One region of the Mesorhizobium sp. M1078 genome, then DNA from elsewhere that is predicted to be linked to it. Evidence: predicted binding sites of a transcription regulator. Region 1 holds the regulator's gene; the other holds the start of a gene.
What was found. The regulator LexA, encoded in region 1, represses DNA repair genes until DNA is damaged. The targets are predictions, from matches to a motif close to TGTTCNNNNTGTGTTCNG.
Positions count from the first base shown of each region.

Region 2: a site for LexA is predicted at 9,794-9,811, ahead of dnaE (DNA polymerase III subunit alpha). Genes of this name have one in related genera too.

Region 1 is NZ_JAMYMP010000018.1:11,118-22,468, reverse strand. It holds gene kynA (tryptophan 2,3-dioxygenase) at 1-149, shown strand, start outside; gene kynU (kynureninase) at 255-1,502, opposite strand; gene NKH38_RS21825 (GntR family transcriptional regulator) at 1,670-2,434, shown strand; gene lexA (transcriptional repressor LexA) at 2,640-3,422, shown strand; gene NKH38_RS21815 (ComEC/Rec2 family competence protein) at 3,416-5,872, opposite strand; gene NKH38_RS21810 (hypothetical protein) at 6,053-6,814, opposite strand; gene arr (NAD(+)--rifampin ADP-ribosyltransferase) at 7,034-7,450, opposite strand; gene gltX (glutamate--tRNA ligase) at 7,908-9,332, shown strand; gene gltA (citrate synthase) at 9,514-10,845, shown strand; gene lpxB (lipid-A-disaccharide synthase) at 10,965-11,351, opposite strand, start outside.
Region 2 is NZ_JAMYMP010000002.1:370,705-382,055, forward strand. It holds gene NKH38_RS05925 (hypothetical protein) at 1-1,038, opposite strand, end outside; gene NKH38_RS05930 (GNAT family N-acetyltransferase) at 1,059-1,634, opposite strand; gene NKH38_RS05935 (DNA polymerase IV) at 1,702-3,030, shown strand; gene NKH38_RS05940 (hypothetical protein) at 3,037-3,543, opposite strand; partial or broken gene NKH38_RS05945 (DMT family transporter) at 3,725-4,607, shown strand; gene NKH38_RS05950 (potassium channel family protein) at 4,615-5,418, opposite strand; gene NKH38_RS05955 (nuclear transport factor 2 family protein) at 5,572-5,970, opposite strand; gene dnaE (DNA polymerase III subunit alpha) at 6,140-9,667, opposite strand; gene NKH38_RS05965 (acetyl-CoA carboxylase biotin carboxylase subunit) at 9,928-11,351, opposite strand, start outside.

The sequences.
Region 1 (11,351 bases):
GCCGCTGGCGCTTCAACCACGTCACCACGGTCGAGCGCATCATCGGCTTGAAGCGCGGCACGGGCGGCACCTCAGGCGCCTCCTATCTGAAGAAGATGCTGGAGGTCGTGCTGTTTCCGGAGCTCTGGACGGTCCGCACCCGGCTCTAGAGCATTTCACCGTTTAACGGAAACGGCGAAATGCTCTAGCTCTTTGGTTGACGCAATTTCGGACGGAAAACCGCTTCACACTTTTCCTGAAATTGCTCTAGTTTCTCACGTAACCGCGGTCTTGACCGCGAAGCGGGCGTCCTGCCAGGCGCCGGTGCGCAGAATATCCTCCAGGACTTCGACCGCCTGCCAGACATCGCCATATCCGACATAGAGCGGCGTGAAGCCGAAACGGATGGTCGACGGCGCCCGGAAATCGCCGATCACGCCGCGCTCGATCAGCGCGCGCATCACCTGATAGCCATGCGGATGGAGGAACGACACCTGGCTGCCGCGCTGGCTGCCGTCGCGAGGACTTTCCAGTTCAAGCCCGTAGGCGCCGCATCTGGCTTCGACGAGCTGGATAAACAGGTCGGTCAGCGCGATGCTTTTTCTGCGCACCGCCGCCATATCGATGTCGTTCCAGATATCGAGCGCGCCCTTGAGCGCCCGCATCGACAGCACCGGCTGCGTTCCGCACAGGAAGCGGCGAATGCCGCTGCCGACGGCAAAGCCCTGCTCGAAGGCAAAGGGCCGCGCATGGCCCCACCAGCCGCTGAGCGGCTGGTGGGCATCGTCATGGTGGCGCTCGGCCGCGTAGATGAAGGCTGGCGAGCCCGGGCCGCCATTGAGGTATTTGTAGGTGCAGCCGACGGCGAAATCGGCATTGGCACGGTCGAGTTCGACCGGCAAGGCGCCGGCGGTGTGGCAGAGATCCCAGATGATCAGCGCGCCGGCGTCATGTGCCTTGCGCGTCAGCGCCGCCATGTCGCGCAACTGGCCGGATTTGTAGTTGACGTGGTTGACCAGGATGACGGCAACGCTGTCGTCGATCAGGTCCTCGATTGCGGCCGCGTCGACGCCCTCCAGCCGCAGCCGCGTTCCCGGCCGGGTCGAGGCGACGCCTTCGGCCATGTAGAGGTCGGTCGGGAAACTGTCGCCCTCGGCAACGATGACCGACCGATTCGGCCGCATGCCGAGCGCGGCGTGCAGCAACTTGTAGATGTTGATCGAGGTTGTGTCGCAGACCACCGTCTGCCCGTCAGCCGCGCCGATCAGTCGTCCGAGCTGATCTCCCAGTTCCACCGGCATGTTGAACCAGCCAGCGGTGTTCCAGGCGCGAATGAGGTCGTGCGCCCATTCCTGCGTGGCGGCCTGCTGCAATTCGCTGAAGACGGCTGGTGACGCGGCACCCAGCGAATTGCCGTCGAGATAAATTACGCCTTGCGGCAAGACAAAGCGTTCGCGCATGGAGCGCAGCGGATCGGCGGCATCCATTGCTTCGATTGTAGCGAGATCGGGTGTCGTGCTCATGATCCGGCGCCCCTCCATGGACAAACGCGCGCGGCGGAGCCTGCCGCCCAAACATGCCGGCGATCTTGAGTGGTCGCCCTTGAACTGTCAAACATTATATATAATTCACCCATTGAAAGGCTTTGATATATAATGATCCGCCGAGCGTTTATGACTGATGGATCACGATGCTGGATGACGAGCAGACCTCGAAGACGGAAGTGGCCTATCGCCTGCTCAGGCGCGATATTCTTGCGACCCGGCTGGCGCCTGCCGCGCCGTTGAAGCTGAGCACGTTGCGCAACACCTACGGCATCGGCTGGACGCCGTTGCGCGAAGCGCTGTCGCGGCTGGAGGCGGAACGGCTTGTGACCGCCATCAGCAACCGCGGGTTTGCGGTCGCTCCCGTCTCTCGGGCGGAGCTCGAGGATCTGGCGCGTGCGCGGCTGGTGGTCGAACTGCCCCTGCTGGTGGAATCGATCGAGAAAGGCGACCGTGAGTGGGAAGACGCGGTCGTTGCCGCCCACTATCGTCTCTCACGGTGCGGGTCTGTTCTCGACGATCCATCGGATGATGCGGTCGACGCGTGGTACGAAAAACACGATGCCTTCCATGCGGCGCTGCTCAGTGCCGCGACATCCAGCTGGCTGCTGCGCTTCAATGCAACGATTTCCGACCAATTGCATCGCCATCACCGCTTTCTGGGTCTGGCCCCCACGCTGCGCGCCGCCGCCGGCCGCACGGATGGGCACCGGAAGGCCGTGGCGGCCCTGCGCGACGCCGTGGCGATCGAACACCATACCGCCCTGATGGAAGCGGCCCTCGATCGCGACGTCGAACGTGCGAAAACTCTGATGACCGCTCACATCGGCTCCACGCTGCAGGTCTATGCCCAGAGCGAACCCGGCGCGGATGCTGCGCAGCCCCGTCCGAAAGGGAAGCGGCGATCGTAACCGACGACGCAGGGCACTTTGTCTTCGTTTCACCCCGTTGCTGGCAACTGGGCGCAGGCGGCGCTCGCAGCGCCGAACGTTACGCTGAACAAAACGTCAACACATTCATTAAACTTTAAAAGGTTGCGGAACACAACTGGAACAGATAGTGTTTGTTCTGGGTTTGTTTTTTCCGATTCTGGTTTCAGAACCCTTGGGGGCCGCGATGCTGACGCGCAAACAACATGAGCTTCTGATGTTCATCCATGAACGCCTGAAGGAGAGCGGAATCCCGCCGTCCTTCGACGAGATGAAGGAAGCGCTCGACCTCGCCTCCAAGTCCGGCATCCACCGACTGATCACAGCGCTTGAGGAGCGCGGTTTCATTCGCCGGCTGCCGAACCGGGCGCGCGCGCTGGAAGTGCTGCGGCTACCCGACTCGATCGCACCAGGCCTCAATGCGGCGAGGAAGTTTTCGCCGAGCGTCATTCAGGGCAGTCTTGGTCAAACCGGCCAAGGGCAAGGCGGCCAGGGACAAGGCGCGTTGGGCCAAGGCGGTCTCGGCCGCCAGATCAGGCCGGGCTCGCCGTCGCGTTCGATGTCGGCCGGCAATGACGATGCCGTTTCCGCGATTTCAATCCCGGTTATGGGACGCATCGCCGCCGGCGTGCCGATCGACGCCATCCAGCATCAGACCCATTCGATCTCGGTGCCGCCCGACATGATCATGGGCGGCGAACACTACGCGCTCGAGGTTAAGGGCGATTCGATGATCGAGGCCGGCATTTTCGATGGCGACACGGTCATCATCCGCAATGCCGACACAGCCAGCCCCGGCGAGATCGTGGTGGCGTTGGTCGACGATGAGGAAGCGACCCTGAAACGCTTCCGCCGCAAGGGCGCCTCGATCGCCCTGGAAGCCGCCAACCCGGCCTACGAGACCCGCATTTTTGGACCGGACAGGGTGAAGGTGCAGGGCAAGCTTGTCGGATTGATCCGGCGCTACTGAGCCGGCTTGGGTTTGTACTTTTCACGCTGGTTGTAAGGCGGCAGGCCGCGCGCTTCGCGGGAGAAGCGGCGTTGCTCGTGCCAGGGGCGATACGGCTTGTCGACGGCGAAGCGGATGGTTGGCGCTGCCGCTGCCGATTGCGGATCGAAGAAGACGGCGGCGCTGCCGTCGCGGGCCAGCTGTTTCTTAGTCACGACCAGCACCAGCGGGTCGCGGCACGGATTGTAGGCGGTGGCGTCATCGATGACGATCAGGCTCGCGAAGGCACAGGCCGGCCGCGCCGTCTTGCGGTCTTTCGCAAGCGCTACAATGGCTCCGGAAGGGTGCCGGGCGATACAGAGATCGCCGGTGCAATAGAAGGGCGAGCCGGGCGGCAGATCGAGCGGATCGAGATCGAACCGCGTATCTGTTGCCTCGAAAATCTCAGGTGGGATAATGGTTTCGGCCCGCAGCGCCCGTTTCCAATTGTCCGTGGTGAATTCGTTGGAGCGTTCGCGGTTGAGGGCGAGTTCGCCGCCACCGATCGGCATGGCCACCAGATGCGCATCCTCGGATATGAGCACGTCGGGCGTAAGCACCTGCGGCACCGTCAACAGGCCGGCCAGCGCGAAAGGCACGGCCGCCAACCTGAGCCAGGTGGTGGCCATGGTGGCGATGACGAGGGCGACCGCCACCAACAGCACCGAGCGGATGGAGATCAGCCCGACGGCGTCGACCGGCGAGCGCTCGGAAATCCAGGCCGATATAGCGATCATCGCCATCAGACCCTTGCCCATCACATAGAGGAGCGGCCCGTCGGCGCCGAACGGCATCGCCAGTGCGCTGAGCACGGCAAAGGGCATGACGATCAACGAAACAATCGGCATCACGGCCAGATTGGCGATCAGGCTGAGCGGCGACACACGCTGAAAATGCCAGATGGCGAACAGCAAGGTTGCACTGCCGGCGATGATCGAGGTCATGGCGAGGCCGCCCATGGCCAGCGCGAATTTTCGCGACAGGAAGCCGACGAAGGAGCGCTTTGCCAGCGGCGTTCTCACCTTGTCGGCGCGGTAATCGGCCCAGCCGGCATAGGCGCCGACAAGGGCGGCAGTGGCGGCAAACGACATCTGGAAGCTGGGACCGACCACCTCGTGCGGCGACACCAGGATGACGGCAATGGCGGAGATCGCCAGATTGCGCATGGTGAGTGCGGCGCGATCAAACAGCACGGCGACAAGCATGACCGCCAGCATGATGAAGCTGCGCTCGGCGGCAACCACGACGCCTGAAATAACGAGATAGGCGGCGATCGAGACAAGCGCTGCCGCGGCCGCATATTTCTTCACCGGCCGGCGCGAAGAGAAATCGGGAAACAGCGCAAAGGCGCCACGCAGCAACGCCATGATGGTGCCGGCAACCAGCGCCATGTGCAGGCCGGAGATGGAGATGATGTGGTATATGCCGGTGCGCCGCATCGCTTCGTTGACCTCGTCCGGGATGCCGGCGCGCACCCCGACAATCAACGCCGCGGCAATCTCGCCTTCGGCGCCGCCGATCTTGCCCCTGATATGGTCGGCAATGTTTTCGCGCGCGTTCTCGATTGCCGAGGAGAGCCGCGCGGCCAGCGGCGGCGGTCCCTGCGTAGCAATGGTTTTCGGATTCCCGAGAAAGAAGCCGCTGCCGCCGATACCGGTGAAATAGCTGTCGAAGGAGAAATCGTAGCTCTCCGGCCGCACCGGACCGGTCGGCGGCAACAGCCTGGCATAGCCGGTGATCAGGGAGCCGGCGGTCATATCGGCGGGAACGGTCCGCGCCGAGAGCCTGACCCGCTCCGGGGCGTAGCGCAACTCGGGGTAAGCGGTCGAAACCACGTCAAGCGTCAGCCTGATGCGCCCGCTCTCCATCTGTTCGAGACTGACGACGCGGCCGGTCAGCCGTGTCTGGATCTCGGAGCCGAGCATCTGCGTTCCGGCGCGCCAGGTCTCGACCTTGGCGGCGACGACGCCGAGCGCGCACAGCATCGCGGCCATGCAGAACAGATGCGTCCTCGGCCGAGGTCGCGTGGCGACAGCGCAACATGTCACCAGCACCACAATGGCGATTGGCTGCGCAAAGCCGGGCTCGCCGGCCAGCGAGAAATAAATGATGACGCCGGCCGCCAGGAAAACCGGCACCAGCAGGAAGGCGACGCCCCGGTCGAGCTCCGCGTTGGCGGCCGCGGCAAGGCTGCGGCGGAGCGCGGGCCATGACGGACGGCGAAGCCGTCTGCGCAGACGGGCGATAGATCCGGGCGCTGTGACTTGCGCCGGCAAGGCGTGACCGGGCAGCGCAGGCGCGACGCCGGGATGCGGCTCCGGCAGCGCGAGGGGCAGCGGCTCGGCATAGGGACTATCGGCAAACAGCGAGCGTTCGCTGACGCTTGCCTCGGCGCCTTCGCCTTCCTTCGTGCCCCGGCCACGTCCAGCCATCGGGTCTGCCCCTTGCGCCCCAGACCTCCCATGCTACATGAACGCGCAAAGTGCGAAAGTCCGTGTGTCGTGCGTTAGAATCAAACCCACCGCGCTTTCACTCCTCTCGAAAGTCCTGCAGCAAGGCGCGCCGTAAGTCCTCCTCAAGCATGAACACACCGACAACCCGGCGCTCAGTTGTCACGTTCCTGTGAACGAAACACTGAGAATGTAGTCCGCGTCGTGAAGGAAGCCGCGAAAATTGGAGGCGGCGAGGACCGCCCTTCTAGCAGCAGAGACGCCCGGGATATGTGCCCTTAGCTCGCCAATTGTGCTTTTTAGCGCTTTCAACGGGCCAGGAAGTATGTAGACTTTGGCATCCGGGTAGACCATGAGCATCTTGCGGAGATCAGACGTCGATCCGCGCACGCTATCGACCATACCGCCGAGAGTGTGGACATCTCCAGAGGCGAGGCCCCTGATTTGCTGAGTGTCGCCGTTGGACGCTCGCACCACCATAGGGTTTTGGAATTTCTGGAGCAAAAGTTCGACTAAGCTTTGCAGCATTGCATCGAGATGACGATCCGCTGCGTCACTCGCAAAGATGCCAGTTTGAACTTCAATGAAGTGCGCCTGATTTTTGGCCTCCAGAGCTTGCTCCTTAGCGACCTCTCTGCTTTGGACAAATTCCTGCCGGGTAAGTTGTAGCTCCTCACGCTGTAGGGCGAGTTCTCCCGATTGCACCATGGTGGCCACGGCCAGCCATAGAAACGCAGGAGGGGCGAAAACGCCGGTCAGCACAGCCGCGAAATCATTCAGGCTAAGTGGCGTCTTGAACTCAACATAGCCTCCCGACGCCAGCGCCCAAGCGACAAGCAGAACGTAGATTCCCGTCACGATCCAACCGCCGGCCACCCAGCGCGAGCCTTTTGCCTTCCTTGGCGTTTCTGACACTTCACTCATCTCACCCCCAATGACCAATTCCCTTGCTGTGGTCTCTGCCAAATGGCGTTGCACGGAGCTACAGGCTTTAGCTGAATTCACGGTGCCTTCGTGCCCCCGGCCACGTCCAGCCATCGGGTCTGCCCTTGCGCCCCAGACCTCCTATGCTACATGAACGCGCAAAGCGCGAAAGTCCGTGCGGTCGCGTCCACCGCGCCGGAATTGACTCGCCAAGGACGCTCAATCCTCAATCATATCCCGGCCCTCCGCCCTCAGGCGAGCAAGCCCATCGTGCATTGCCTTCAATTGTTCGGGTGTATGACCCTGCCATTCAGCGAGCTCCCCCAGGATGAGTAACGGATCACGGGAGCGGTAGGATTTCGTCGGATTACCGGGAAATTTTTTATCGGTCAGGTTAGGGTCATCCATGAAAAACCCCGTCGGCTTTACGATGTAAATCCTTTGACGACCGTCACCCGTTGCAAGCTCTGCTCCCCAGATGGCGGCTTCCAGTGTCTGGGTGAAATAGATCCATGACAGTGGTTTACCTCTGAAATTGGAAGGGTGGCCGACGCTCAGCAGATCCCCGGGTTTCAAATCCGCCCGGGTGCCATGGTAGAACGGATCACCCTCCGTATGGTCAGCGTTTCTGGTCATCGGTAGTCCTTCTTTCAATCATGCTTCCTTAGTGGCGAGACCGGACTGCACACAGTTGCGGTGTTCACGATAATGATTGCAGAAAGGTCAATATGCGTGACCAAGCCAACGCTGTCACGGCGGCGCTGTAGTCGCGCAGTGCCGCCTCCGTAATGTCCGCTCGTCAGAGGAGGCTACCACCGTCGCAGCGATGTTCCAGGCACTGTGACGGACGCTGCAGCCGAATGAAACCCAGACATTGACGCTGCTGCCAAACGAGGTTGCGCGGAGGTGCGAACAGATTTTGTGCTACAAGGCTCCGGCGCCCGTTGACGCAACCGATAATTGCCGACGTGCCCCGGCCTCGTCCAGCCATCGGGTCTGCCCCTTGCGCCCCAGACCTCCTATGCTACATGAACGCGCAAAGCGCGAAAGTCCGCGCGATCACGCCCCGCTTTCCAAGGTTCCCGAGAGTTCCATGTCCGACACGGTCGTCACCCGTTTTGCCCCCTCGCCCACCGGCTATCTGCATATAGGCGGCGCGCGCACCGCACTGTTCAACTGGCTGTACGCCAAGCACACCGGCGGCACGATGGTGCTGCGCATCGAGGACACCGACCGCGAACGCTTCAACGAGGCGGCGACACAGGCCATTCTGGATGGGCTGACCTGGCTCGGCCTTTCCTGGGACGGTGAGGCCATATCGCAGTTCGAGCGCGCGCCGCGCCACCGTGAGGTGGCCGAGGAGCTGGTGCGCCTGGGCAAGGCCTATTACAGCTACGAGACGCCTGCCGAGCTCGAGGCGATGCGCGAGGCCGCACGCGCCAAGGGCTTGCCGCCGCGCTACAACGGCCAGTGGCGCGATCGTGCCCCCTCGGAGGCGCCTCCCGGCGTCAAGGGCGCCATCCGCATCAAGGCGCCGACCGAGGGCGAAACCGTGGTGCACGACCGTGTGCAGGGCGAGGTGCGCTTCCCCAACAAGGACCTCGACGATTTCATCATCCTGCGCTCGGACGGCAATCCGACCTACATGCATGCCGTCGTCGTCGACGACCATGACATGGGCGTCACCCACATCATCCGTGGCGACGACCATCTGACCAACGCCGCGCGCCAGACGGTGATCTACAACGCGATGGGCTGGGACGTCCCGTCGATGTCGCATATCCCGCTGATCCACGGCGCCGACGGCGCCAAGCTGTCGAAGCGGCACGGCGCACTCGGTGTCGAGGCTTATCGCGCCATGGGCTATCTGCCCGAGGCACTGCTCAACTATCTGGCGCGGCTCGGCTGGAGCCATGGCGACGACGAGATCATGTCGATCAAGGACATGATTTCGTGGTTCGACATCGGCGATGTCAACAAGGGTGCGGCGCGCTTCGACTTCGCCAAGCTCGAGTCAATCAACGGCGCGCATATGCGCAAGATGGCCGATACCGAGCTGTTCGACATTTTCGTCGCCACTCTGCCATACCTCGAAGGCGGATCTGCTATCGCCGCCCGTCTCGACGACGCCAGGAAGGCGCAGCTGCTGGCCGCCTTGCCGGGCCTGAAAGAGCGCGCCAAGACGCTGGTGGAACTGGCCGATGGCGCTGCCTTCCTGTTCGTCGAGCGGCCGCTGCCGATCGCCGAGAAGGCGGCAGCACTGCTCAGTGCCGACGCGCGCGCGATCCTGCGCGGCGCACATGCCGCTTTGCAGACTGTTTCGGGCGATTGGTCGGCTGCCGCGGCTGAAGCCGCGGTGCGCGAGTTCGCAACGGCCGGCGGCCACAAGCTCGGCGCCGTGGCCCAACCGCTCCGGGCGGCCCTTACCGGCCGTAGCACCTCGCCCGGCGTGTTCGACGTGCTTGCCGTGCTTGGCCGCGAGGAAAGCCTGGCGCGGATTGCGGATCAAATCGATTAGGAGCGAGCTGGCCCAAAAAGATTGGCATTGAAAGGCGGGTTTCGCAGTGCAACATTAGGCCTTGGCCCAATCAGGCACGCACCTCCCAAAATGCGGTGGCGAGTTCGCGCATTCCGGTGATTTCGACGTGTCGTTTGCAGGAATTGCCTTGCCGGCATGAGGAACATGAAGGAGTTTGAGAATGAGCGAAGCTGCGACAAGACTGGAAACCGGCAGCAAGACGACGCACCCGTCGACTGCCACGCTCGAACTGGCCGGCAAGACGCATGAATTCAAGGTGCGAAGCGGGTCGGTCGGGCCCGACGTCATCGACATCGGTGCGCTCTACAACACCACCGGCGCCTTCACCTACGATCCCGGCTTCACTTCGACGGCGAGCTGCGAGTCGGCGATAACCTTCATCGACGGCGATGCCGGCATCCTGCTTCACCGCGGCTATCCCATCGACCAGCTGGCCGAGCATGGCGACTTCCTCGAAGTCTGCTACCTCCTGCTCTACGGCGAACTGCCGACCAAGGCACAGAAGGACGATTTCGACTACCGGGTGACGCGCCACACCATGGTGCACGAGCAGATGTCGCGCTTCTTCACCGGCTTCCGCCGCGACGCGCATCCGATGGCTGTGATGTGCGGCGTGGTCGGCGCGCTGTCGGCCTTCTATCACGACTCCACCGACATTTCGGACCCGTATCAGCGCATGGTCGCCTCGATGCGGCTGATTGCCAAGATGCCGACGATTGCGGCCATGGCCTACAAATACCATATCGGCCAGCCCTTCATTTACCCGAAGAACGAGCTGAACTTCGCCGCCAACTTCCTGCATATGTGCTTTGCGGTTCCGTGCGAGGAATACAAGATCAATCCGGTGCTGGCGCGCGCCATGGAGCGCATCTTCATCCTGCATGCCGACCACGAGCAGAACGCCTCGACCTCGACCGTGCGGCTTGCAGGCTCGTCGGGCGCCAATCCGTTCGCCTGCATCGCCGCCGGCATCGCCTGCCTGTGGGGCCCGGCGCATGGCGGCGCCAATGAGGCGGCGCTCAACATGCTGGGAGAAATCGGCCATGTCGACCACATCCCGGAATTCATCGCCCGCGCCAAGGACAAGAACGATCCGTTCCGGCTGATGGGCTTCGGCCATCGCGTCTACAAGAACTACGATCCTCGTGCGAAAATCATGCAGAAGACGGCGCATGAGGTGCTCGGCGAACTCGGCATCAAGGACGATCCGCTGCTCGACATCGCCATGGAGCTGGAAAAGATCGCGCTGACCGATTCCTACTTCATCGAAAAGAAGCTCTATCCGAACGTCGATTTCTATTCCGGCATCACGCTGAAGGCGCTGGGCTTCCCCACCACCATGTTCACCGTGCTGTTCGCGGTCGCGCGCACCGTCGGCTGGATCGCGCAGTGGAAGGAAATGATCGAGGACCCGCACCAGAAGATCGGCCGCCCGCGCCAGCTCTATACCGGCGCCCCGGAACGCGACTACGTGCCGATTGCGAAAAGGTGAAAGAGAGTGAATGGTGAATGGTAAGTAGTGAATAGCAGGTAGTAATAGCAGGTAGTAAGTAGCAGCTTGATTATAGTCGAGAGCTCGTTAATCACTATTCACTATTCACTATTCACTCGCTAAGCCCTATTCGCTCTCCCGATGTGGCGAAGAACGACATCGGCGGCGATGTCGCCGGAGGGCCTGTCGGTGGCCATGCGTCTGGCAACCTCGCCAAAGCCGTCCTTTTGCCAAGCGCGGTAGGCGGTGTCTGAGAACAGTGCCTCGAGCTGCCGCGCCAGATAGTGCGGCCGCACATACTGGTTGTAGCTTTCCGGCACGACCGGCCGGTCGGCAATAAGGTTGGGCAAAGCAGCGCTCCACACCGTGATCAGGCTCTGCGCCATCAGCATGATCGGATCGAACTTGTAGCAAGAGATCATCGGGACACCCGACATCGCCAGTTCCAGTGACACCGTTCCAGACGCGATCAGCGCCGCATCGGCCTTGCCGAAGGCCTGCCACTT
Region 2 (11,351 bases), on a different contig from region 1:
AACAAGATTTTGCGGTATCGAGAGCCCAGACGCTTTGATCCCGTAGCTGATCGTTCCGTTGCGCGAGACACCGTCCATGCCGAAGGCGATGCCGAGTGTTGCTGCGCCGAAACTGCCGATCGGGCTGCCGACGCTGAAATCCTTGAGACTGTAAGCCCCATCAATCCGCTCCCATATCGGCAGCGCGGTCAGAAGATGCGACTTGAGCTCCGCCTGATTGGCTTTCAGTTTCGCCTCGTCCTCATTGGCCACGGCGAAAGCCAACAGGTCCAGAATAGGCTTCGTGCGCAGCCCCTTGCCTTTCGCGTCGACCGAAAATTCGGGCGACTTGACCGTCAGCGGGATTTTCTGCCCGCTGTTGGGGTTGTCGATCGTGATGACCTCTGCAAAATCGGCAATCGTCTGAACCATGCTAAAATCGACACCGCCATTCGCGCCCTTGTTAGCGCTCATTGTGGCGGTTCCAGCACCAGAACTCATCTCCGTGCGCTGCCTGGCGTCCTGCGACGTCATATTCATGCCTTCAAGTGACGACGTGGCGCTGCTGAAAGCCGCCAACTCGGGATGGTAGACACCAACGAACTTCCCGCCCTTGATAGACATCTTCATGCTTTGCGGCCCCTGAGGGCCGTTGAACTCCATCGACCCTTCCGGCGCCAGATTGCCTGAGACATCCCACGCGCCATCGCTGCGTGGTTTGGTCAACAGCGTATAAGGGGTGAGATCGAGCTTCAGGCCATCCTGTTTTGCCAAGAGTTCCACGACGGGCTTGAAATCGAATGCGAGCTTGTAGGCGTCGCCTTCGACCGAGACCTTCAGAAATCCGATCTCGAACGGCTTCTTGCTGAAATAGCGCGCCAGATTGTCGGTAAGCTGCTTGGCGCCCTCGCTGTCGACCGTCTGCCCAAGCGCCGGCGCACTGCAGGCTAGAAGCAAAGCGAATGGCAAAACGCGCTTCATATCGATCCTCCACTTTATTGCAGTCGTCAAAACCGCTTCTACCACTGGTAGGAAAATACCATCACAGCCGCAAGACAAGACCTATGGATTGCTGCCGCCTACAACACCAGCCGCATCAGCGGCCGTCCGGCCTTGCGTTCGACAAGCCGCTCGAAGCCGGCCTTTTCAAACACACGCGACGAGCCGACGAACAGCCCGATCGAACGCGAATCGCGCGACACGTCGATCGGACACGCCTCGACCAGCCGCGCCTTGTTCTGGCGGGCAAAAGCGATGCCGCCCTCGACCAGGCGGTGGCTGACGCCCCGGCCGCGCGCGCTGGCGCGGATGAAGAAGCAGGAGATGGCCCAGACGCCGGGATCTACGGCGTCGGTTGGATCGACCGGCGCCGAGCCCCGGCCCCGATTGTTCCATTCGGGCACGTCGGCGCGTGGACCGATCTGCATCCAGCCGACCGCCTGGCCGTCCTCGAAGGCCAAAAGCCCCGGCGGCGGCCCGGCCTCGATACGCGCCTTGATATGATCCTTGTTGCGCTGCTTGTCGCTGGCCCGTCGGACCGCCGGCGCCATCCGGAAATGCGTGCACCAGCAGCCGTAACAGGCGCCCTGCTTGCCGAAAAGATCCTCGAAATCCGCCCATAGGTCAGGCGCCAGCGGCGCTATGGTGGTGCTCATGAGTTCTCTCCCGGCTAACCGCTTGTGGCGGCTTCCGTCCTGACGTACCATTGCATCTGTTCTCTTTATGTTCGCAGCGATGGCGGCCCCTGTCAACAATCCCGAGCACGGTTTTTGCCGCGACTGCCTGACCCTTCAGCGCAGCGATACCAGGCGCTGTGAGCGTTGCGGCAGCCCTCGACTCACCCGCCATCCCGAGCTCTACCAGCTGCATCTGGCGCATATCGATTGCGACGCCTTCTATGCGGCGATCGAAAAGCGCGACAATCCGGCGCTGAAGGACAAGCCGCTGATCATCGGCGGCGGCAAGCGCGGCGTCGTCTCCACCGCCTGCTACATCGCCCGCATCAAGGGGGTGCGCTCGGCAATGCCGATGTTCAAGGCGCTCGAAGCCTGTCCGGAAGCGATCGTCATCCCGCCCAATATGGAGAAATACGTCCGCGTCGGCCGCGAGGTCCGCGCGCTGATGCAGGCGCTGACGCCGCTGGTCGAGCCACTCTCCATCGACGAGGCGTTTCTCGACCTCGCCGGCACCGAGCGCCTGCACGGCATGCCGCCGGCAGTGGTGCTGGCACGCTTTGCGCAGACCGTCGAAAAGGAAATCGGCATCACCGTTTCGGCCGGCCTTTCCTACTGCAAGTTCCTGGCCAAGGTTGCCTCCGATTTCCGCAAGCCGCGCGGCTTTTCGGTGATCGGCGAAGCCGAGGCGCTGGGTTTCCTGGCCGAACAGCCGGTGACGTTGATCTGGGGCGTCGGCAAGGCTTTTGCCGCAACGCTCGAACGCGACGGCATCCGCAGCATCGCCCAGTTGCAGCGCATGGAGCGCGCCGATCTTATGCGCCGCTATGGCGTGATGGGCACCCGGCTCTACCATCTCTCGCGCGGCCAGGACGACCGCCGTGTCGATCCCGACCAGGATGCGAAAAGTGTGTCGGCCGAAACCACTTTCGACACCGACATAGCTGAAATGGGCGAACTGGTTCCAGTGCTGAGGGGATTGTCGGAAAAGGTCTCGGCGCGGCTGAAGAAGTCAGGCATTGCCGGGCGCACCGTGGTGCTGAAGCTGAAGACGCAGGATTTCAAGCTGCGCACCCGCAACCGCCAGCTCGGCGACCCGACAAGGCTGGCCGACCGTATTTTCCAGACCGGGCTCGAGCTGTTGCGCAAGGAGGCGGACGGGACAAAGTACCGGCTGCTCGGCATCGGTGTCAGCGATCTCTCGGATGACGAGAAGGCCGATCCGCCCGATCTCGTCGACGTCGGCTCGCGCAAGCGCGCCATGGCCGAAAGCGCCGTCGATACGCTGCGCGACAAGTTCGGCAAGAAGGCAGTGGAAACCGGCTACACCTTCGGCAAAGGCCGCAACGCCAACCCGCCGGAGCCGATCGAGGAGTGAGACGGCTTAGATACGCTTGAGATCGATGCGGCTCGTCACCACGTTCTTGCCGGTTTTCGGATCGACGTCGGTAACGGTCAACCGCATTCCGTCGCCGCTGGTTTTCTCGACCGTCAACCGCGCCTTGCGATCGCCATTGACCTCCGCCGCCCAGCGAATGCCGAGACTGATCGCGTTCCCGGAACGGCTGCCGGCGAGCTGCGCGGGCCCGGTGCGCGATCCGACATAGACGCCGGTGTATTTCGCCCCGCTGGCTTTCAGATCCGCGCTGATCGCGCGCGTCACCACGATCAGACCGCGGCAGTTGCCGTCAAGCGACAATGATGTCGACGTCGCGTCGGAATTGAAAGTACAGGAGACGTTCACCGTCGGCGCGTCGGTGGTGACCTGGACTGTCCCTTTGCCGGAGAAACTGCCTTGTAGCGAGCTGAGAAAATCCGCCTCGTCGGCACGGGCCGCGCCGCTCGCAGTTAGCAGGCAGCCGGCTAGCAGAAACCGCGCGAATGATTTCATCGGAATCTCTCCCCCGTTGATGTTGAACGAACAATGCGTCCAGGAATTGGCCTACCGGGAAGCAACGCCTGCCGTCGCGTCAGGTTCCACTTCCAGCATGGCTGTTTTGCAACGGGTCTGGCCCAGTCGAATGCGTCGCCTAGCGGTTGCGATGGAAGCCCCGGCTTGCGACATAGCGCCTATGGCACCTTCCCCATCGATCCCCAAAGCCGCGTTCTGGATGGCGCTGTCGATCGCCTCGTTCCTGGCGATGTCGGTCGCTGGCCGCGCAACCACCGCCGAGCTCAACGTCTTCCAGGTGCTGGAACTGCGCTCGGTGATCGGCTTCTTCATTCTGTTGCCGCTGGTGACGATGAGCGGCGGATTCGCCGCAATGCGCACGCAGCGCCCGTTGGCCCATATCGCTCGCAATGTCATCCACTATACGGGCCAGGCGGCATGGCTCTATGCGCTGACGCTGATCCCGCTTGCGGTGCTCATATCGATCGAATTCACCACGCCGATCTGGACCGCGATCCTGGCGGTGGCGTTTCTTGGCGAAAGGCTCTCCCGCCCGAAAATTGCGGCGGTCGTGCTTGGCCTGATCGGCGTGGTGGTCATCGTTCGCCCCGGCGTCGGCTCCATGGATCCGGGTCACCTCGTCGTTCTCGGCGCGGCCGTGTGCTTTGGCGTATCGGTGGTGTTGGTCAAGTCGCTGACCCGCACGGACAGTGTCGTGCGCATCATCTTCTGGATGCTGATCATCCAGTCGGTGGTCGGCCTGATCCCGGCGCTTTATGAATGGCGCAACCCACCGCTCGAACTCTGGCCATGGATCCTGCTGATTGCCTTCACCGGCATGTCGTCGCATTTCTGCATGGCGCGTGCCCTCACCTATGCCGACGCTACGGTGATTTCACCGATGGATTTCCTGCGCGTGCCACTGTCGGCGCTGATCGGCTGGCTGCTCTACAGCGAACAGATCGACATCTTTACAGCCGGCGGCGCCCTGCTGATCCTGATGGGCAACCTTGCTCAACCTGCAGCGCAAGGCGCCAAAGCCGGCCGAGGTCGCGGCCTCGTAGCGGTCGGTCAATTCCCCTCATCCGGTATGTTGAGAAGATGCCCGCAGGCCTTGCAGTGCACGGCGTCCGGCTCATGCCGTTGCAGTCCGCACTGCGGACAGGGAAAGAACACCTTGGCGGGTCGAAAAATCGCCGTCGCCAGTCTGACGAACAGCGAGATGCCGATGATCATGGTGGCGATCGCGGTCAGCTTGCCGGCGATCCCCGGCAGCACGATGTCGCCGAAACCGGTCGTCGTCACCGTGGCAACGGTGAAATACAGCGCATCAATGTAGTTTTCGAGGCCGGCGCCGGTGCGGAAGAAGAAGGTGTAGACGAAGCCGGTGATGACGAACAGGAACGTCAACAGGTTGATGACCGCGTGGCTCGCCTCGCGCCAGGGCCTCAAGCCACGCATTTCGAAATGCCGCCACAGCGACCCGCTGCGCGACAGCGACCATAGCCGCAGGATGCGCAGGAACGCCAGATTTGCCAGCGCCGTCGGCATCAGCAGCGTCAAAAGGATGAAGACATCGACCCAGGATGTCGGCTGTTTCATCAGCCGCAACATGTCGTTGGAGGCTAACAGTCGGGCAATCAGGTCGGCGGCGACCAGCGCCGCGACGGTATAGTCGAGCCACAGGAATGACGGCTTGTCCTGGAGCACCGGCGTGGCAACGAAGAAGGCGATGATGGCGAGGTCGATGATGACCGCCACCAGTTGAAACCGGAACGCCGCCGGCGTGCGTCCGTGATAGAGCTTGCGCAGCCTGTCACGCAGCCGCGCCATCGCTGAGCTTTGCTGCAATCCGTCCTTCTCGGCTGCTTTCATCACCAAGTGCGTAACGGTCCCAGCCGGGGTCGTCTAGAGCATGATCCCAAAAAGTGGGTGCCGGTTTGCGGAAAAGATCATGCTCCAACAAAGGGTTAGATCATGATGAGATTTCAACCAAATCTCATCATGATCTAGTGGCCCCGGTGATCGTCAGCCCTCCACCACCTTGCCGTCCGGCCCCACGAGGCGCCAGGCCGAGGCGGTGTCGTAGACGAACCGCTCCTCCGCAATCCGGTCACCACGCCAGCGCTGCAGGGCCACCTCTTCCAGCCGGCGCACGGTGCCGGCCTTGTCGATACGGTCGAAGGTCCAGCGGATGGCGACATTGTCGCCATCGACCAGGAATGTCTGGACAGGATGGGTGTGCATCTTCTCGATCCGGTCGAGTGCTGCCTGCTCATGCGCCATCAGTGTTTCCTTGCCGCGCCGCGGGACGCCGAGATTTTCCTGCATGGTGGCATCGTCATGGTAGAAGTCGGCGATCGCCTTGACGTGGCTGCCTTCGACCACCTCCTTGAGGAAGGCTTCGACGCGTTCGCGGCTGGGCATGATTGTGCGTTCCTGTGAAGTTTCTGCTCAACGCATGTGGTTCAAAGGAAGGTCAGTTCAACCACGCCCCGCACGCTGGCCCTATCGGCTGCAATGTCAGGCCCAGAGCATTCTTAGGCCGTCATGCACTGGCCGACGTCGATGCGACTGCCGTGTATATCAGGGCAGCCTAGACGAGCTCGACTTCGACCACCCCCGGCACCGCGCGCATGGCCGACGCGATCTGCGGCGAGATGCGGTAGCGATTGGGCAATTCGATCTCGATCTCACCTTGCCCGGCCTCCTTGATCAGCACGAAGCTGACCTGGCCCTCGCCCTTCACCGCAAGCTGGCCGGCCAGCATGCCGATCGGAGCCGCATCGCGCACGAAGATGCGCAGCGCCTTCTGGATGCGGCTGGCCTCATCCTCCAGCGACTGCACCGTCTGGATGCGCAGATTGACCCCTTCGGGCCTATCCTCGGCCGAAACGGTGATCACCACCGAACGTCCAGGCTCGAGCAGATCGCGATACTGCGCCAACCCTTCCGAAAACAGCACGGCTTCATACTGGCCAGAAGTGTCGGAAAAGGCGATGACGCCCATCTTGTTGCCGGTGCGGGTCTTGCGTTCCTGCTTGGTGGTGACCGTGCCGGCCAGCCGGCCGGCGGCGGCGCCACGCTTGACCGCGGCCGAGAACTCTCCCCAGTTCTGCACCCGCATCTTCTGCAGGGCCGCCTTGTACTCGTCGAGCGGATGCGCCGAGAGATAGAAGCCGACGACCTGGAATTCGCGGTGCAGCCGGTCGGCGGCAAGCCACGGATCGGTCTGCGGCAAATTGAGCGCCTGCTGCTGCGCGCCGAGCGACGCGCCGAAAATGTCGTGCTGGCCCGAAATGGCATTCTGCTGCGCCAGCGAAGCCAGCCCCATCATCCGTTCGACGCCGGCCATCATCTGGGCGCGGTCGTGGCCGAAGCAGTCGAGCGCGCCGGCCATGATCAGGCTTTCGAAGACGCGCTTGCCGACGATCTTGGGATCGACCCTTTCACAGAAATCGGCGAGATTCTTGAACGGCTTTTCGCCGCGCATGGCGACGATGTGCTCGACCGCAGCGTCGCCGACGCCCTTGAGGGCCGCCAGCGAATAGTAAATGCGGTTCTCGCCGACCTCGAAATTGCGGAAGCTGGTCATCACCGACGGCGCCACCACCTCGATGCCGAGACGCAGCGCATCCTGGCGGAAATCGGCGAGTTTGTCGGTATTGCCCATGTCGAGCGTCATCGACGCCGCCAGGAACTCGACGGGGTAATGCGCCTTGAGATAGGCGGTCTGGTAGGACACGACGGCGTAGGCGGCCGCGTGCGATTTGTTGAAGCCGTAGTCGGCGAACTTGGCCAGAAGGTCGAAGATGAAGTCGGCCTGCGGCTTGCCGACGCCGCGTTCGACCGCACCGGTGACGAAACGCTCGCGCTGCTTGTCCATTTCGGCGCGGATCTTCTTGCCCATCGCGCGACGCAGCAGATCGGCTTCGCCGAGCGAATAGCCCGACAGTTCCTGCGCGATCTGCATCACCTGTTCCTGGTAGACGATGACGCCTTGCGTCTCCTTCACCAGATGGTCGATCTTGGGATGGATCGATGCCATCTCCTCTTCGCCATGCTTTCTGGCGTTGTAGGTCGGGATGTTCTCCATCGGGCCGGGACGGTAGAGCGCCACCAGCGCGATGATGTCCTCGATGCAGTCGGGCCGCATGCCGATCAGCGCCTTGCGCATGCCGGCACTTTCCACCTGGAACACACCGACCACTTCGCCGCGCGACAGCATGGCGTAGGTTTCAGGATCGTCGAGCGGGATCGTCGCCAGGTCGATCTCGATGCCGCGCCGGCGGATCAGCTTCACCGCCGTCTCCAGCACCGTCAGCGTCTTCAGGCCGAGGAAGTCGAATTTTACCAGCCCGGCCTGCTCGACATATTTCATGTTAAACTGGGTGACCGGCATGTCGGAGCGCGGATCGCGGTACATCGGCACCAGTTCCGACAAGGGCCGGTCGCCGATGACGATGCCGGCGGCGTGCGTCGAAGCGTGGCGGTAGAGCCCTTCCAGCTTTTGCGCCATATCGAGCAGCGTCTGCACGATCGGCTCCTTCTCGGCCTCCTCGGCAAAGCGCGGCTCGTTGGCGATGGCATCCGCCAGCTTGACCGGATTGGCGGGGTTCTGCGGCACCATTTTGGAGAGCTTGTCGACTTGGCCGTAAGGCATTTGCAGCACGCGGCCGACGTCGCGCAGCACCGCGCGCGCCTGCAGCGTACCGAAGGTGATGATCTGCCCAACCTGGTCGCGGCCATATTTCTGCTGGACGTAGCGGATGACCTCTTCGCGCCGGTCCTGGCAGAAGTCGATGTCGAAGTCGGGCATCGACACGCGGTCGGGATTGAGGAAGCGCTCGAACAGCAGCGAGAAGCGCAGCGGATCGATGTCGGTGATGGTCGTGGAATAAGCGACCAGCGATCCGGCGCCCGAGCCACGGCCCGGCCCGACCGGAATGCCTTGCGCCTTGGCCCATTTGATGAAGTCGGCGACGATCAGGAAATAGCCGGGAAACTTCATCTTCTCGATGATGGAGAGTTCGAAATCGAGCCGCTCGCGGTATTGTTCGACCGTGTAGCCGGAAGTGGGCCCATGCGCAGCCAGCCGCGCCTCCAGCCCCTCATGCGCCTGCCGGCGTAGCTCATCGGCCTCCGCTTTCAGCGCCACCTCATTGTCGGCGACATCGCCGCCGGTAAAGCGTGGCAGGATCGGATTGCGGGTCTTGGGATAATAGGAACAGCGCAGCGCGATCTCGACGGTGTTGTCGATCGCTTCCGGCAGGTCGGCGAACAGCCGCGCCATATCGGCCTGGCTGCGCAGGAAATTGTCCGATGTCAGGCGGCGGCGGTTGTCGGCGGCAACGACGGACCCTTCGGCAATGGCGATCAGCGCGTCATGCGCTTCATAGTCGTCGCGGGCGGCGAAGAACGCCTCATTGGTGGCGACCAGCGGCAGATCATGGATATAGGCAAGGTCGACCGATGATTTCTCGATAGCGCGGTCATAACCGGAAACACGGTCCAGTTCGACATAGAGCCGGTCGCCGAACAGCGCCTTGAGTGCCAAAAGCCGCGTCTCGGCAAGATCTCGGCGATCCTCCTTCAGCGCCCGGCCGATCGGGCCGCGCGGCCCGCCGCTGAGGCAGATCAGGCCATCGCTATGGCCTTCCAGCATTGCTGACGTCAGATGCACGGGCTCGCCCGGCGGCGTCTCCAGATAGACCTGGCTGACCAGCCTGACCAGGTTGCTATAGCCAACCTCGGTGGCGGCGAGCAGCACCACGGCGTTCATCTCCGGCCCGTGGCGGCGGCGGTCGCGCTGTGCGTCACTGGTCTCGCCTGAAAAGGCGAGATCGATCTGGCAGCCGATGATCGGCTGGATGCCCTCTTTCACCGCTTTCTGGGCAAATTCCAGCGCGCCGAACAGATTGTTGGTGTCGGTGACGGCGATTGCCGGGCACTCGTCCTTGACGGCATGGGCGACGACAGCGGCGACCTGCAAGGCGCCCTCGAGCAGCGAATACGCCGAATGCACGCGCAGATGGATGAACGGCCGCGCCGGCGCCTCCGGGCGCGCAGCAGCGAGCGCTGCTTCGCGCCTCAGGGGATCGCGTGGAAGTTTGTCATCCGCCATGATGTTTCAAATTGCTCGAAGGGCTTTGAGTCGATGGAGATGTATTGTCCCGGACCGGGCGATGCCAGTCCAGCACAATTGACCACCGACCACAGGCTTCCGTACCCAGCCGCACGGCTCAGAGATTGTTCGAAATTCGCTCTGGCGAGTCATATGATGGTGGTTTCGAGAACCGGAGCGCAGCGGCCATTGGTCCGTGAGCACGGAAAGCGCAGAAACCGCCTTCAGATGGCCGCCGGAGTAGAATTTCCAAACAATCTCTAGGCGAACTCCATGATCACCGCATCCACAGCCAGGCTGTCACCCGGCTTGGCGTTGAGCTTCGACACGACAAGATCGCGGTCGGCGCGCAACACGTTTTCCATCTTCATCGCCTCGACCACGGCCAGCGTCTCGCCGGCCTTGACCTCCTGCCCCTCGGCAACCGCGATCGACACGACCAGGCCCGGCATCGGGCAAAGCAGCATCTTGGACGTGTCCGGCGCCACCTTTTCCGGCATCAGCCTTTCCAGTTCAGCCGTGCGCGGCAGCATGGCGCGCGCCGTCACCGACATGCCTTTCCAGGCAATGCGCAGGCCGTTCGGCGCCGGCCTGATCTGCGCCGTGACCTTGCGGGCACCGACAGTGCCGCGCCAGATGAGGTCGCCCGGCCGCCAGTCGGACGCCACGGTCAGCGCTTTGCCGCCATCGACCGACAGATCGATTTCCATCGGAATGGAGATCATGCCCTCGATGATCGAAGCCTGGAGATAGTCGTCGCCGAGCTTCACCACCCAATCGCGCTTGAGTGCGCCCGAATGCGGCGCCAGCCGCCCGCCCAGCCGGTCGAGTCGGTCGCGGCGCAGAAGCTCGACCGCGGTGGCGATCGCCGCCAGCACTGCCTTTTCATCGCCATTGGGCACGATCGGCGCGAAGCCGTCAGGATATTCCTCGGCGATGAAGCCCGTCGATATCCGCCCCTCGCGCCAGCGCGGATGCTGCATCAGCGCCGCCAGGAACGGGATGTTGTGCTCGATGCCGTCGACGACGAAACTGTCCAGCGCTTCCGACATGGCATCGATTGCCGCCAGCCGCGTCGGCGCCCAGGTGCAGAGTTTTGCCACCATCGGATCATAGAACATCGAAATCTCGGAGCCTTCGGTGACGCCGGTGTCGTTGCGGATGACAACATCGCCGAACGCGCCCTCCTCCGGCGGCCGGTAGCGCGTCAACCGGCCGATCGAGGGCAGGAAATTGCGATAGGGATCCTCGGCATAGAGCCGGCTTTCCACCGCCCAGCCGTTTAGCGTGACGTCGCTTTGCTTGATCGCCAGCTTCTCGCCGGCGGCGACACGGATCATCTGCTCGACCAGGTCGATGCCGGTAACAAGCTCCGTCACCGGATGCTCGACCTGCAATCGTGTATTCATTTCAAGGAAATAGAAGTTCTTTTCAGCATCGACGATGAACTCCACGGTGCCGGCGCTCTGGTAGTCGACCGCCTTGGCCAGCGCCACGGCCTGCTCGCCCATGGCCTTGCGCGTCCTGGCATCGAGGAATGGCGACGGCGCCTCTTCCGCCACCTTCTGGTTCCGACGCTGGATCGAGCATTCGCGCTCGCCGAGATAGAGGGCGGTGCCATGCGCATCGGCCAGCACCTGGATTTCGATATGACGCGGATCGACGACGAACTTTTCGATGAAGA